DNA from 2 places in the Mesorhizobium sp. M0029 genome. Region 2 is predicted to be linked to the other one. Evidence: riboswitches for the same ligand, from Rfam matches in the RefSeq annotation. Region 2 holds a riboswitch; the other holds the start of a gene.
The links. Region 2 has a riboswitch for thiamine pyrophosphate ahead of thiC (phosphomethylpyrimidine synthase ThiC). Riboswitches for the same ligand answer to the same signal wherever they lie in the genome.
Positions count from the first base shown of each region.

Region 1: it holds a riboswitch for thiamine pyrophosphate, as region 2 does, so the genes downstream of both, NKJ76_RS19555 (YkoF family thiamine/hydroxymethylpyrimidine-binding protein) here and thiC (phosphomethylpyrimidine synthase ThiC) in region 2, are expected to answer to the same signal.

Region 1 is NZ_JAMYVF010000011.1:170,489-178,165, reverse strand. Features, by position in the region: gene NKJ76_RS19585 (GcrA cell cycle regulator) at 1-601, opposite strand, end outside; gene NKJ76_RS19580 (hypothetical protein) at 687-1,061, opposite strand; gene NKJ76_RS19575 (LexA family transcriptional regulator) at 1,142-1,804, shown strand; gene NKJ76_RS19570 (ABC transporter substrate-binding protein) at 1,977-2,984, opposite strand; gene NKJ76_RS19565 (ABC transporter ATP-binding protein) at 2,981-3,763, opposite strand; gene NKJ76_RS19560 (ABC transporter permease) at 3,760-4,602, opposite strand; gene NKJ76_RS19555 (YkoF family thiamine/hydroxymethylpyrimidine-binding protein) at 4,858-5,466, opposite strand; TPP riboswitch at 5,457-5,569, opposite strand; gene NKJ76_RS19550 (hypothetical protein) at 6,012-6,167, shown strand; gene NKJ76_RS19545 (hypothetical protein) at 6,433-6,684, shown strand; gene NKJ76_RS19540 (DUF2934 domain-containing protein) at 6,844-7,083, opposite strand; gene NKJ76_RS19535 (hypothetical protein) at 7,176-7,391, opposite strand; gene NKJ76_RS19530 (DUF1236 domain-containing protein) at 7,490-7,677, opposite strand, start outside.
Region 2 is NZ_JAMYVF010000022.1:39,608-47,284, forward strand. Features, by position in the region: gene NKJ76_RS27360 (ATP-grasp domain-containing protein) at 1-1,003, shown strand, start outside; TPP riboswitch at 1,227-1,343, shown strand; gene thiC (phosphomethylpyrimidine synthase ThiC) at 1,447-3,282, shown strand; gene thiO (glycine oxidase ThiO) at 3,279-4,280, shown strand; gene thiS (sulfur carrier protein ThiS) at 4,249-4,446, shown strand; gene NKJ76_RS27380 (thiazole synthase) at 4,450-5,223, shown strand; gene NKJ76_RS27385 (thiamine phosphate synthase) at 5,220-5,825, shown strand; gene NKJ76_RS27390 (hydroxymethylpyrimidine/phosphomethylpyrimidine kinase) at 5,816-6,577, shown strand; gene NKJ76_RS27395 (hypothetical protein) at 6,599-6,772, opposite strand; gene NKJ76_RS27400 (hypothetical protein) at 6,976-7,395, shown strand.

The sequences.
Region 1 (7,677 bases), on a different contig from region 2:
TCTCGAGCCCCGGCCGACTGCCGGGAGCATCGTTGTCGGGGTCTTCCTCCAGCGTCAGGTCGAGCGGCGCGCGGCAGCGGTCGAACAGGCAGTCGATGAAGCGCATGGCGGCGACATGCGGCTGACGCCCGAGCGAGGCAGGGCGCGGCGCCGGCACATTGAAGCGATAGACTTCGCCGTCCACCACCAGCCGTCCTTCGCCCGGGATCGAGGGCGCCGGACGGGCTGGCAACAATGGCCTGGCCGGCGTGTGTCTGGCTTGCCTGGCGACCGGTGTGGCCGGTGCGGCCGGCTTCGAAACTTCAGGCCGCCTTGCCGGCTTGCTCGGCTGAACGGGCAGGATCTTCCCTGCCGTGTTCTCGTTGGCTGCAGCCGGCGCCGTCGCATTCTTCCTCGGTCGGCCGCCGGACCTGCCGCCTCTGGGGTTGGCGAAGCCGATGGTCTTCAACGCGCTGTTGCGGTGGACGATGCCGATGATGGCATTGCGCGAGACCGGACTGCCGCGCAGCGCCGTGAAGCGGACGGCGATCCCTGTGGCCGACAGGCCATCCCTCAGCCAGACGGCGATCTCCTGCAATTCGGTCTCGGTATAGGCAGTCATGTCGGTATCCATTGATTGCGCGCGCAAAGGCGGAGCGCCGGCCCGAGGGCCTACGGGAAAAAATCAGAGCGGATGGTCGGTGCGGTCAGCCGATACTGGCGGCCGGCAGCGCGCTGGCGAGATGCCGCAAGGCGGCTTCGGCGGCCGCTTTGGTGAGGGCGGAAACCGCCCTGCCCGTCAGCCGGTCGAACAGGATGACGGTGCCGTCTTCCGTGCGGATGCAGGAGATGCCCTGCCCGCCGGAAACAGCCCTTGGCGCACTGGCGGCGCCATGGGCCGAAGAGGTGGCCGGAGCCGGGAGAGGAGCGGCTCCGGCCGTTCCGGTCGATCGGGGGAACGACGGTTCGACCGGATCCGGGGCAAGAGCCCCGGTTTGCGTCCGGACCGGGGAGGAGGACAGCCCGGACGATGGGAGAAAGCTGACGATGTCTGCGGAAACGCTTGCGGTTTGTTCGATCATGCGCTAAGCGTACGATATGTACGAAACGTACGCAAGCGAAATCGTACGTGTTGGACGATAAATTTCAGGCAGTTTGTACGATGCAGGAACCGAGGCATAGATTGCAGCAGGCACGGGCGGAGGCGGGTTATGCCTCGCCGAGCGACGCGGCGCGGGCATTGCGCGACATCAACAAGAACACGCTGATCAGTCACGAGAACGGTAACCGGCCGCTGTCGCGCAAGGCGGCGGAGAAATACGGTCGTCTGTTCGGCGTCGATCCCGGCTGGCTCTTGTTCAACGGCGATGGCGGCGGCCTTTCGGGTGGCCATTTCGGCTTTGACGAGTCGGGCCGGCAGATCCCGATGCCGTCGCTGGCCACCGTCGATGTGCCCATCGTCTCGTGGATCAGCGCCGGCGAACTCGGCAGCCAGGACATGGTGGTCAATCTCAGCGACTATCCGACCATCCCCACCACCGATCTGGAGCAGGGCCAATGGATTGCTCTGCGCGTCGACGGCCCGTCGATGAACAAGATCTCGCCACCGGATTCGATCATCTTCGTCAACCTCAGGGACAAGCGGCTGGTGACCAATGGCTGCTACGTCATTTCGGACGAATCCGGCCACGCCACCTACAAGCGTTACCGCCCCAACGAGAACCCGCCCTTCCAGCCGGCCTCCTACATGGACATCCCGCCGCCGGCGCTCGAAGGCGCCATCACCATCATCGGCCGGGTGAAGCGCTCGATGATCGATATGTGAGGGAGAAGGCGGTGAGGCGCAATCTCCCGCCTCGAGGGGGAGATGGCCGGCAGGCCAGAGGGGGTCGCCGCGCGTAAGGCGCTGACGTCCTCTGTCCGCGATAGGAAGTCGCGTCAGGACGTACCGACCCCCTCTGTCGCCTTCGGCGACATCTCCCCCTCGAGGGGGGAGATTACGCGCCCAAAAACTCGTTCGTAAAATACCCCCCGAAATCCGGCTTCTCCTTCAGAACCTTGCCATCGCCATCGAGCAATATGCCGGCCCTGAAGAGGTAGGTTCCGATCGCCTCGATCTTGGCCCTGGCGATGGTGCCGATGACGCCGTCCTGGCTGCGCAAGAAGTGTCCGTCGACCAGCATTTTCAGCGAAGCGTGGATCAGCGCCGGGTCGGTCAGCGCATCCCTGTTGGAAGCGATCAGCAGATCGCCGGCTTCCTGCGGGTGATCGCAGGCAAATTGGTAGCCGCGCCGCGTTGCCTCGACGAAGGCCGATGCGGCCTTCGGGTTTGCCTGGAGATATGCATTGCTGGAGGCGATCAAGGTGGTGTGCTCGTCGGGCACGCCGTAGTCGGCGTAGCGGAAGCCGCGCTGCCTGACGCCTTTCAACTCGGCAGCGACGCCTTCCCAGGTCGAGACCTCCAGCGTGAAGTCGACCGAGCCGTTGGCCAGCGCCTCATAGGCCGAGGTGCCTAATGTCACCGTCTCGAAAACGCCCTTGCCGCCATCGTGGCGGATGATGGTCGAGATCAGCGTGTTTTCCCAGGCGCTGCCGAAGCCGCCATAGGTCAGACCGTCGAGATTCCTGGGACTCTTGATCTCGCCGCGATCCGCGTTGAAGACCAACCGGCCGGTCTCCTGCTGGACCACGGCGTAGACCGCCTTGAGATCGGCGCCGGCAGCCCGCTGGGTGAACAGGCCGACGCCGGCAATGCCGAAATCGGCGATGCGGTTGGCGACCAGCGTGCCGGCGCCAGTATCGCCATAGGGCAGGATCTCAACATCGAGCCCGGCCTCGTGGTAGAACCCTTTGTCGCGGGCAACGAACAGGCCGACATGGTTGGTGTTGACCGTCCAGTCGAGCGCGACGGTGATTTTTTGCGTAGCCGCATGAGCGCGAGAGGCAAGCGGCAGTCCGGCAGCCAGCGTCAGCAGCAAAGCCTGCCGGCGTGTGAATTCGGTCATGAAAAACTCCTTTGAGCGGTCTGCGGGAACGAGGGCCGGTCAGTCCCGGGATTGAGCAGCGTGTCGAGGATGTCGGCTTCGAGCGCGGCGGCCTGGCGCGCGGCATCGCTGCCGGTGGTGCGCGGGCGCGGCAGCGGCACGGCAATCTCGCCGATGATGCGGGCCGGCCGCGCCGACATCAGATAGATGCGATCGGAGAGGTAGACGGCTTCGCGCACGTCATGGGTGATCAGCAGCGCCGTCCAGCGGTGGCGCTGCCACATGCCTTCCAGCCAGCGCTGCATACCCGCGCGGGTCAGTGCATCCAGCGCGCCAAAGGGCTCGTCGAGCAGCAGCATGTCGCGCTGCTGCACCACGGTGCGCAAAAGGGCGGCGCGCTGGCGCATGCCGCCGGAAAGCTCGGCCGGCCAGGCGCGCTCGAAACCGGCAAGGCCGAACTCAGCGAACAACGGCGCGACGCGTTCGCGCGCCGCCTTGCGGCCAAGACCCTGCACTTCCAGCCCCAGCGTCACATTGTCGATGACGCGCCGCCACGGCATCAGCGCGTCGCGCTGCGGCATGAAGGCGAAGGGGCTGCCCTGCAATGGCGCGCCGTCGAAGCGCATGTCGCCCTCGCCTTTCAGCGCACCGGTCAGCAACTGGAACAGCGTCGACTTGCCGGCGCCGGAAGGGCCGAGGATGGAGACGAACTCGCCGGCCGCGACATGAAGCGAAATGCCGGCGAGCACCTCAAGCGCGCCGAAGTTCTTCCTGATGTCCCGGAGTTCGAGCCGCGTCATTGACGGTTCTCTTCTGCAGCTTCAACCTTGCCGTCGCGGCTTTCGCTCCCTGCATTCTCCCAAGGCATGGCGAAGCGCTGGACGAGCACCGCAATGGCGAACAAGACAAGCGTGAGCGCGGCGCTGACGGCGACCGCGGCGAGCACCAGATCGGGCCGAAAGTTGTTCTTGGCATTGAGCATGTAGATGCCCAGCCCCTTCGCCGCCCCCGCATATTCGGCGAAGATCGCGCCGACGACGGCGTAGGTGATGGAGATGCGCAGCCCGGCGAAGAAATAGGGCAGCGCCGAAGGCAGGCGCGCCAGCCAGAAGATGCGCCAGCGCCCTGCCCCCATGGTGGCGAGCATCTGCGAAATCGCCTTGCTGGTCGCGGCAAAACCCTCGACCAGCGCCACCATCATCGGGAAGAAGGTAACGAGCGCCACAAGCAAGATTTTTGGCATCAGCCCGAAGCCGAACCACAGTACGATGAGCGGCGCAATCGCGACCAGCGGCAAGGTCTGGCTGACAATCAGCAGCGGAAACAGCGCGCGGCGCAGCGGGGCCAAGAAATCGACCAGCGCCGAAAGCACGAAGGCAGCGACCAACGAGCAGGCGAAGCCGGCTGATGTGGCGCGGATGGTGGGCAGCGTGTTGTCGGCAAGGGCAGCGCGATGCTCCCAGGCCTGCTGCAGCACGCGCGACGGCGCCGGCAGCATGGTGGGCGCAGCGCCACCATAGCGGGCGTAGAGCTCCCACGCCGCGAGGAGCAGGGCGGAGGCGCAGGCGGCGGGGATGGTCTTGGCGATGGCTGCGGCTAATCTCCCCCCTCGAGGGGGAGATGTCGCCGAAGGCGACAGAGGGGGTCGTCTCGCATAGAGCGCCCACGCCTTGCCGATGCGAAAAGGACGTCGGCGCTCCACGCGCTGGGACCCCCTCTGGCCTGCCGGCCATCTCCTGCTCGAGGGGGGAGATTCGTGGGCATCGCGGTCTTCGCCAATCGCCAATGGCTCCCCTCCTCTCTGTGCTGAGGTGTCAGAGGCATCTCCTCCACGCAATGGGTCAGATAAACCAGCCACGGCAATATCCTCAAGGAACGACGCTTGAGCCGCGGCTCAGACGGCGCTCGGGCTGTTCGCCGAGATCGTGATGTCGAGGGTGACGTGGCCGGCGCCGGGGCCGAAGCGGCAGAAGGCCTCGTTGAGCGTGGCAAACACCGCACCGGCATCGCCACGCAATTTGGTGCAGAAGTTCTTTGAGCGCTCAAAGACGCCGGACTGTTTCAGGAAATCGATGCAGCCGTAGATCTCGTCCATATGGTCGCCCGTGCCCATGACGTAGAGCGAGAACTGCGCCGCCACCGGCTGGCCGGTCGACGGCGTGGCCTGGACAGCGCGGATCGCGGCGATCTTGCGCTCGTCCAGCGGAATGGCGGGGCCGCCGGTCTCGTCGGAGCGGCAGATCGGATCGTCGGGCTCGCCCGGACAGCCGCGCGAGACCGCCGCCGAAAGCACGCAGTGCTTGCCGCTTTTGGCCGCCGCGACGAACAGGTCGCGCATGGCGGGAAACAGCACCTCGGGCGGCCCGACCATAAGCGTCGAGATGTCGTCGGTTTCGATCCGCAGCCGGTCGCGCCACGGATCGAGCGCGCCGAGCGCGCCAAGGATGACGCCGACGAAATCGTCGGTCATGGGATAAAGGGAAATCTGTGCGCCTGAAAACATCGCCCGCCTCGCTCCGCTGGTATTATCCAGATCAGCTTTAGGGTCCGAAGGCTTGCCGCCCTCATCTCAGCCCCGACCATACGGAGCACCCCTGTGGATGAGCGGGTTAAAGCATTGTTCGCGACATTGGGGAAGCCGTTTGTTGAAGGCACTGCGGCAAAGTGTTTTGGGCCAGACGGGCCGGGCGCCCGGGCGTTCAGAGCGACTCGTCAGTTCGTTGCGTTATGAGATTTCCACGAATTTCTTATAACTGCGTTGAAATTCAAGCTGATAAACGTAATTACAAGAAAACGGCAGAGCCTCCGCGCAGCCCTTACGGTTTCTGCATTTCCTTATCCGCGACCCCATCCGAACTGTGCTGCTGCGTCGCTAGGGCTTGCCTGTGCTGGTCCCCTCGCCCCAGCGCTACGCCATCCACAAGCTGATCGTCGCCTCGCGACTCGGGCCGAGCGCTGGCCAAGCGGGAGAAGGATCTCCATCAAGCGCGCCTGCTGACCCAAGCGCTCGAAGCCACGCGTCGCCAGGACGACCTTGCCTTCGCCTTCATGGACGCGTGGGACAAGGGCGAAAACTGGCGCGAGACGATCCGGCGCGGCCTGAACCTGTTCGACGCCGACACGAGGGAAACAGTCAACACCATCCTGGGAAAATCCCTCCGCGAAATTGGTGCGAGTCCTGAAGGATTCACGATGCGTGATTAGCTGAAGCGACCGCTGCTATATTCATTGTCATCGTCCCAACTGTACGAAATTGGCTTGACGCTCGTTCGTACATAAAGTACGATATCTCTTTTCGCAGAGAGGAATGTCCTTGAGCACAGCGAACCATGTTGCCTTCGCCGATCTCTCTCGTCCTTTGCTGTCACCCCCGTCATTGCCGCCGCCTTTGTTGCCGCCGCCTTTATTGCCGCCCCCTTTGTTGCCCTTGTCATTCGATCAGTGCGAACGCCTCGCCGGGGCCTGGCGAATGGCCAGCCAGGACATCGCCGACGACATCCGCTTCATCCGCCAATATCTGAAAGTCGTTGCCGAGAAGGACGAGAGGCTGTCGACCGGCACCCTTGTTCACAGCCGCGCCTATGTCGAGGCCTGCGCCGGCTGGCTGCCACAGACTGTAGCGCGGTATCTGCGCCACCTGCGCCAGATCACCGAATGCGAACTGGCCATGACAGCTGCCGGGATTCGCTTTGCGCTGTCGAGTTATGCCTGGGAGGCATGAGGGCGCCTGTCGCCAAACACAAGGAATTGCGCTGCCCGTCGCAGGCGCAATTCGTCAGGTTGAGAGGCTCGGGCGCGCCTGAACGGCGGGCGCCAAGGATGGCCCGGCCAGCTAATTCCGGCCTTGCTTTATTTCGACTGGCCTTGTTTCAACTTGGCCTTATTTCGATTTGGCTTTGCCGGACTTTGCGGCGGCAGGCTTCGCTGCCTTTGACTTGGCGGCTGCCTTGGCGGGCTTGGCGTCAGCTTTCTTCGCCGCCTTTTTTGGCTTGGCGACCGCGCCATCGACTTCAGCCGTGGCCTGCTCCCAGTGTTCCTGATGCGCGCCTTCAGGCCGGCCGGCCTTTTCCCAAATCTCGTGCGCGCGCTGGCGAATGCGGTCCTGTTTGTCGTCCGTCACTTAAGCCTCCGTGGTTGGGTCCGGTCGGTTGGTCCAGATTCCACGAAAACATTAGCCGAAAATTCGGCCGGCGTCTTGAGTGACGAGACATCTCAGCGCGGGTCGGAAATCACCGCAACGCCGAGCAGCGCCGCTTTCTTGACGATCAGCCCCGCGAGGTCGGCATCCGAACGATCGGTGCCGGTGCGCTCCCGCAGGAGCGCGATCGCTTCCTTCATCGATAACAGCGCCGTGTTGCGCTCGGCCAGCAACTTGTCGCAACACGCCGCAACATTGGCGGAGTTCGGGGTCTCGACATGCGGCAACATGGCAATTCTCCTTTCATCATGTTCGTCATTCGGCCCTGCCGCCCTTTTGGGAAGAACGACAGGGCCGTATCACCGATGAATGGTTAGGTTGTCGAGCGTTACTCGACCACCTCGACAATCCTGCGCGTGCTGGGGTCGACCAACACGGTATGGTTGTCGACGACGGCGTATCTGTACTGAACGTCGGGAACCTCCTGCAGCTCGACAGTGTCAGGCAAGGCAGTGCCGACATTCAATTCGACGCCGAGCAGATTGACCGAGGCAAGCGGATGTTTCTTTACGTACT
Region 2 (7,677 bases):
ACCGGGACCGAACCCTGAATCGATTGAACGAAGCTGCGACAAATTCAAGCAACGCCAACTCCTCGCGCAGGCCGGCGTTCCAATACCGGCCTATCGGTTGGCAGCGAATGCGGCGGAGGTAGAAAGCTCGGCTGCAGAGATCGGCCTGCCCGTGATTCTTAAGCCGGCAGTAGGCAGCGGCAGCATGGGTGTCCGATTGTGCCGCAGCCTCGAAGACGTAGCCGAACATACGACCCATCTATTGGGCGGAAAGCACATATGGCGGTCTACACCGAAAATACTCGTCGAAGAATTCGCACAGGGCCCGTTCTATAGCATTAATGTTATGGGGAATGAGGTCGTTGCGATTTGCGCCAATGACTTTGGTCCCCTCCCCCATTTCGTCATACGTGAGGTGACGTATCCGGCCCTGCTAACCGATCAGGAGCGTGAGCGCATCGCCGATGTTTCGCTGAGCTGTTTGCGGGCTCTCGGCCTTGGCTGGGGGCCAACTAACATTGAACTCCGGTGCACGAAACGCGATCCAGTTGTCATTGAAGTCAATCCGCGTCTTAGTGGCGCGCCCGACCCTCAACTGGTCCAGTTAGCTTACGGTGTCGACCTCGTCACCGAGCACATCAAGCTTGTCATTGGCGAGGAATGGGATCTGCGCAAAAAGCATTCGCATACTGCGGCCGCGCGATTCCTGCTTCCTGATCAAGATGGCACCCTCGACTGGATTGGTGGCGACACTCAGGCAGCTGCTATATCAGGTGTGGCCGAGGTCAAATTGAATGTTGAACCCAAGACACCGATCGTCAGGAAGGGGGATTTCCGAGACTGGATTGGACATGTCATTGCCACTTCGCCCAGCCGTGCTGAAACCGAGGGCGCCCTTCAGCGAGCGGTCGACTTGATCGAATGGTCGATCACCCCTTTTCCGGCGACAATAAGAGGTGATCGAGAGCACGATGTTTGTGGGGCGTTCGGGCGGCCCACCAGTTCTGTTCCGATCAGGCATTGACGGCTTAAGATCCTTGAAACGCAGCAGTTCCGTCTACGTCAATGTCACATCAAGTTTGACGAGGCAAATGCAGCTTTGGCCACACCTGCCTTGTCTCCCGCGGAACTTCTCCGCGACCCATGGCGAGGCCGTCGGCCCAATTTGGGCCCAATTTGAATGCCGCCCACCGCCGCCGCAGGACGAACATGCGCTTGACAAGACAACGCCGGCCCGTTCAACTTGAGGCATTCACCAGGGGAGTCCCGGCAAGGGGCTGAGATACTGCTGGCTTTCGCGGCGCAGTGACCCGTTGAACCTGATCCAGTTCATACTGGCGTAGGGACGGTGCAAGCGCTCTGCGGGAGTTCACGCCCGAGGTCCTGTTTCGGCAGGTCGACAGAAGCGTCTTTTCATCCTTCCGGCACAGAACTGGGTCTCCAATGCATGAGCAAAGGAGCCTCAAGATGAATGCCCTCACCCCAGCCGTCTCAACGGGGCCGCTGCCTGCTTCGCGTAAGATCCACAAGCCCGGTGCCATCCACCCGCAGATCAGGGCGCCGATGCGCGAAATCTCCGTCCATCCGACAGCCGGCGAACCGCCCGTCACCGTCTACGATCCGTCGGGCCCCTATACCGATCCGGCTGTCGAAACCAGCATCGAAAAAGGCCTGGCCCGGCTTCGCCACGAATGGATCTTGGCGCGCGGCGATGTCGAGGTCTGCGACGGCCGCCATGTCCGGCCGGAGGACAACGGATTCGCGACGGGCGAACGCCTGACGCCAGAATTTCCCATCCGCCACCGACCGCTCAGGGCCAAAGCAGGCAAGGCGGTGACGCAGCTTGCCTACGCGCGCGCCGGCATCATCACACCCGAAATGGAGTTCGTCGCCATCCGCGAGAACCTTGGTCGCGAGATCCTGCGCGGCAAGCTTGAGCGCGACGGCGAGGCTTTCGGCGCGACGCTGCCCGATTTCGTCACGCCCGAATTCGTGCGTGACGAGGTGGCGCGCGGACGGGCGATCATCCCCGCCAACATCAACCATCCCGAGAGCGAGCCAATGATCATCGGCCGCAATTTCCTGGTCAAGATCAACGCCAATATCGGCAACTCCGCCGTCACATCGTCGATGGCGGAAGAGGTCGAAAAGATGGTGTGGGCGATCCGCTGGGGCGCCGATACGGTGATGGACCTGTCGACCGGCCGCAACATCCACAACATCCGCGACTGGATCGTGCGCAACGCGCCGGTGCCGATCGGCACGGTGCCGCTCTACCAGGCGCTCGAAAAGGTCGGCGGCATTGCCGAGGATCTGACCTGGGAGGTCTACCGCGACACGCTGATCGAACAGGCCGAGCAAGGCGTCGACTATTTCACCATCCACGCCGGCGTGCGGCTGCATTACATCCCGCTGACCGTCGACCGGGTGACGGGTATCGTCTCGCGCGGCGGCTCGATCATGGCCAAATGGTGCCTGCACCATCACCGGGAGAGCTTCCTCTACGAGCACTTCGCGGAGATCTGCGACATCGCCAGAGCCTACGACGTCTCCTTCTCGCTCGGCGACGGCCTTCGTCCGGGCTCGATCGCCGATGCCAACGACGCGGCGCAGTTCGCCGAGTTGGAAACGCTCGGCGAGCTGACGCAGATCGCCTGGGCGAAGGATTGCCAGGTGATGATCGAGGGGCCTGGCCACGTGCCGATGCACAAAATCAAGGCGAACATGGACAAGCAACTCGCCGTCTGCGGCGAGGCGCCGTTCTATACGCTTGGACCGCTGACGACCGACATCGCGCCGGGCTATGACCACATCACCTCAGGCATTGGCGCCGCGATGATCGGCTGGTTCGGCACCGCCATGCTCTGCTACGTCACGCCCAAGGAGCATCTCGGCCTTCCCGATCGCAACGACGTCAAGATCGGCGTGATCACCTACAAGATCGCCGCCCACGCCGCCGACCTGGCGAAGGGCCATCCGGCAGCGAAAGTCAGGGATGATGCGCTTTCCCGCGCGCGCTTCGAGTTCCGCTGGGAGGACCAGTTCAACCTGTCGCTCGATCCGGAAACGGCGCGGTCCTTCCACGACCAGACTTTGCCCAAGGAAGCGCACAAGGTGGCGCATTTCTGCTCGATGTGCGGACCGAAATTCTGCTCGATGCGTATCTCTCACGACATCCGTGCCGAGGCGCAGAAAGAGGGCATGGCGGCGATGGCGGCGAAATACCGCGAGGGCGGTGATCTCTACCTGCCGGCGGACGAGACCGGGGCACCGCTCATACCTCAGCCACGTGAGCCATCATGAAGGTCTTGGTCAAAGGAGCGGGCGTTGCTGGCCTCACCGCCGCCTTCGAGTTCGCCGCACGCGGCGCGGCGGTTACCGTTGCCGAGACAAGGCCTGCCCTTGGGGGCAATGCGTCGTGGTTCGCCGGTGGCATGTTGGCGCCGTGGTGCGAGCGTGAAAGCGCCGAGCAGCCGGTGCTGGATCTCGGAAGCGACGCCGCCGACTGGTGGGACGCCGCAACGCCAGGCTTGGTAGCACGACGGGGAACGCTGGTCTTGGCCGCGCCGCGCGATGCGGGCGAGCTCGACCGGTTCGCCAGCCGCACGACGGGCTATCGGCGCGTCGAGGAAGATGAAATTGCCTTGCTGGAGCCCGACTTAGCCGGCCGCTTCCGCCGCGGATTGCTGTTCGCCGATGAGGCTCACCTCGACCCACGCCCGGCGATGGCGGCACTTCATGACAAGCTTGCGACCATGGGTGTCAAATTCCACTTCGGCTGCGACGCCCGGCCTGTTTCGGGTTTCGCCCGTCAGATAGACTGTATGGGAATGGCAGCGGCCGATGACAGGCTGCGCGGTGTTCGCGGCGAAATGCTGATTCTTCGCACGCCTGATGTCTCGCTGTCGCGGCCGGTCCGTTTGCTTCATCCACGCTTTCCGCTTTATGCCGTGCCGCGCACCGATCACCGTTTCATGATCGGAGCGACGATGATTGAAAGCCAGAGTGCCGGACCGGTGACGGCGCGTTCCATAATGGAGCTGCTGGGTACCGCCTATGCCCTCCACCCGGCCTTTGGCGAGGCCGAGATCGTTGAAACCGGTGTCGGCGTCCGCCCAGCCTTTGCCGACAACTTGCCGCGCGTCGAAACCAAGGGTGAAATCATCGCGATCAACGGGCTCTATCGTCACGGTTTTCTCCTGGCTCCCGCCATGGCGCGCCAGGCTGCCGACCTGGTTTTCACTCAAGACAGAACCAAGGAGCTTGCTCATGAAACTGATGGTCAACGGCGAAGCGCATGAGGTTGCCGCCACCACGCTGGCCGAGCTGCTTGCCGCGCTCGACTATGAGGGCGATTGGCTCGCGACCGCCGTCAACAATGACCTCGTGCACAAAGCCAACCGGGCGGAATTCCAGTTGAACGACGGCGACCGGATTGAAATCCTCTCGCCCATGCAGGGCGGCTAGGCCATGATCGAGCTTTATGAAGCCGAGCTTCCGTCGCGCCTGCTTCTTGGCACGGCTCAATATCCTTCGCCGGCCATCCTTGCCTATGCAGTCAGGGCTTCGGGCACGGCGGTGGTGACCGTCTCGTTGCGCCGTGAAATGGCAGGCGGCAGGGCTGGCGAAGAATTCTGGTCGTTGATCCGCTCGCTTGGTGTCAGAATCCTGCCCAACACTGCTGGCTGCCACTCCGTCAAGGAAGCGGTCACGACCGCACAAATGGCGCGCGAAGTCTTCGGTACGAACTGGGTCAAGCTCGAAGTGATCGGCAACCATGACACCCTGCAGCCGGATGTTTTCGGTCTGGTCGAAGCCGCCCGCATCCTGTGCGAGGACGGTTTTGCTGTATTCCCCTATACCACCGACGACCTTATCGTTGCCGAGCGGCTGCTTGCGGCGGGCTGCAAGGTCTTGATGCCGTGGTGCGCGCCGATCGGTTCCGCTCTCGGACCGATCAACATCACGGCGCTGCGCTCGATGCGCGGACATTTCCCAGATGTTCCGCTGATCGTGGATGCGGGGCTCGGACGGCCGTCGCACGCGGCAACCGTTATGGAGCTCGGCTTTGACGCCGTACTCCTGAACACCGCGGTCGCCAAGGCGGCCGATCCGGTCGGCATGGCGCGTGCGTTCGGCAAGGCGGTCGAGGCCGGTCGTGAAGCTTTCAGCTCGGGTATGCTTGAACCGCGCGACGTCGCCGTGCCGTCGACGCCGACCATCGGCAGGGCCGTTTTTTCATGAAGCTCGATCCCTTCTACCTGATCGTCGACAGCGCTGACTGGGTCGAGCGGCTGGTCCCGCTCGGCGTCAAGCTGGTTCAGTTGCGCATCAAGGATAGGGACGAGACCACGCTGCGGTCGGAAATCCGCCGCGCGAACGGCGTCTGCGCGGTCCATGGTTGCCAACTGATCGTCAACGACTATTGGCGCACGGCAATTGAGGAAGGCTGCGACTTCGTCCATCTCGGCCAGGAGGATTTGGCTGCGGCCGACCTGCTGGCGATTAAGTACGCCGGATTGAAGCTCGGGCTTTCCACGCACGATCATCTAGAACTGGAAACGGCCATCGCTGCCGAGCCCGACTATATCGCGCTCGGCCCCATCTATCCCACCGTCCTGAAGCAGATGAAATGGGCGCCGCAAGGGCTCGAGCGGATCAGCGAGTGGAAGCATCGGGTGGCGCCGATCCCATTGGTCGCCATTGGCGGCCTCAACCCCGATCGGCTCGACGGTGTTTTCGCGGCTGGTTCGGACACCGCGGCGGTGGTCACCGACATCACGTTGAATGCCAATCCCGAAGCGCGCACGCGAGAATGGATCGAAAAGACAAAGCCATGGCGCTGAGGCGAGAACCGCATGTGCTCGTGGTCGGCGGATCTGACTCCAGCGGTGGGGCTGGAATCGCACGCGATATCGAGACGATCTCTTCCATTGGCGTGCGCACCTGCCTTGCTGTCACCGCGCTGACGGTGCAGACGCACCATGCGGTCATGGAAATCCACTCTATGCAACCCGGTCTGGTGGCCGGTCAGATGCGTGCGGGGTTGCAGGCCAACAAAGTGGCGGCCATCAAGATCGGGATGCTCGCCACGGTGGAGATCGTCATTGCGGTTGCCGGAGTGCTGCGCGAAAATCCGCAGGTGCCGGCAGTGCTCGACCCGGTGCTGGCCTCGACGTCAGGCCGGGCGCTCCTGGAAGCCGGCGCCATCGCCGCCCTGAAATGCGATCTGATGCCATTTTGCCGTCTGGTCACCCCCAATCTCTTCGAGCTGGCACTCCTTGTTGGCTCGGAGCGGGCAGTGGATGAGGACGGCGTAGTGTGGCAAGGCCAAGAATTGCTGGCAGCCGGCGCGCGGGCTCTGCTGATCAAGGGCGGCCATGCATCGGGACCGCAATCAACCGATATTCTGTTGCGCCCCGATCACGAACCAGTCCGCTTTGACACGCCGCGTCTTGCCGCATCGATGCGCGGGACGGGCTGCATGCTGGCCAGCTCGATTGCGGCACATCTGGCGAAGGCGCAATCAATCGAGTACGCCGTGCGCCAGGGCAAGCTCTTTGTGTTAGAAAAGCTTCGGAAAACCCCAGCCGAATAGCCGTAGAGACGGCTCAAGCGTTCAGCGGCTGACGCTGAAATGGAAGCCGTAGCCCTCCTGCCCTTTTTTCACAGCGCGTGACGGAATGAGGCCGCTTTGCAGATCGGAATTCAGCGGCGCCGAGACAAGCTGCCCTGCCAGGCCGGGAAAGTAACGGGACTCTTCCTGCGGCGAAGCGCACTGCCAGTCAGGCATGGGGATGCACTTGTGCCTCCTGGCGAGTGTGAGGCCGCAGGAGTGAGGCATTTCAGCGCGGCGGGGAACGCCGGATCTGGCCCCGCAGTGCTGGAGCAAAGCAAAGGCCGGTTTGAGACGATTCCGGGGATTTCTACGAGGCTGCTCGCGACGCCGGCATTGAGTTCTACCAGCTCCTGAGCGGCATACGCGACCAAACCCGGTTGAGTGTCACCGCAGGGATGTTCCACGAGTGGGACAAACAGCTGCGGGACTGGCTGGTCCGCGAATTACGAAACTGGCATCGAGGGGATACGGCAGCTGCGAAGGTCTGGTCAGCGGATTTCGCCAAGATTGCAGACCTCCTGGAAAGTTTCGGCTGGAAAGTCCGAAGCACGGACTACTTCAAGACGCTCGATGCGTGCCGGTTGGTGGTCAACGTCTACAAGCACGGCGCCGGAAAATCGCTGGATGACCTGAAGAAAACCTGCTCCGAGTATCTAGACGATCCGCTCAAAGGCACTCGGCCGCCGTGGTCAGAGAAACTGCTGAACCACACGCACCTCAAGGTGAGCGATGACCAGTTCCAGACGTTCTCAGACGCGATTGTCGCGTTCTGGCGCGACGTCCCGGCAATGCCGTAGGTGGCAGCAACAGGTTCCTGATTGGTTTGAAAGGCCATTCTCAGTGATCGCGCCCAACGATAAGCATGCCAAGGTTTTACCCTCGCATATATCTTCGCTCCCGCTCCCGGCCATAAATTCTGCCACATATCTGCATTGCCGGGAAAGGTGCCATGCGTAACGCATTGGTCGATGGGCGAAGATTCCGCCCGCAAACGGGTTTCGGGGGCTCTTGCCCGCATTGCGGTACAGACATGATCCCGCGCGCGGCAGCGTCTGGGTTTGGCATTAGGCCAATAAACG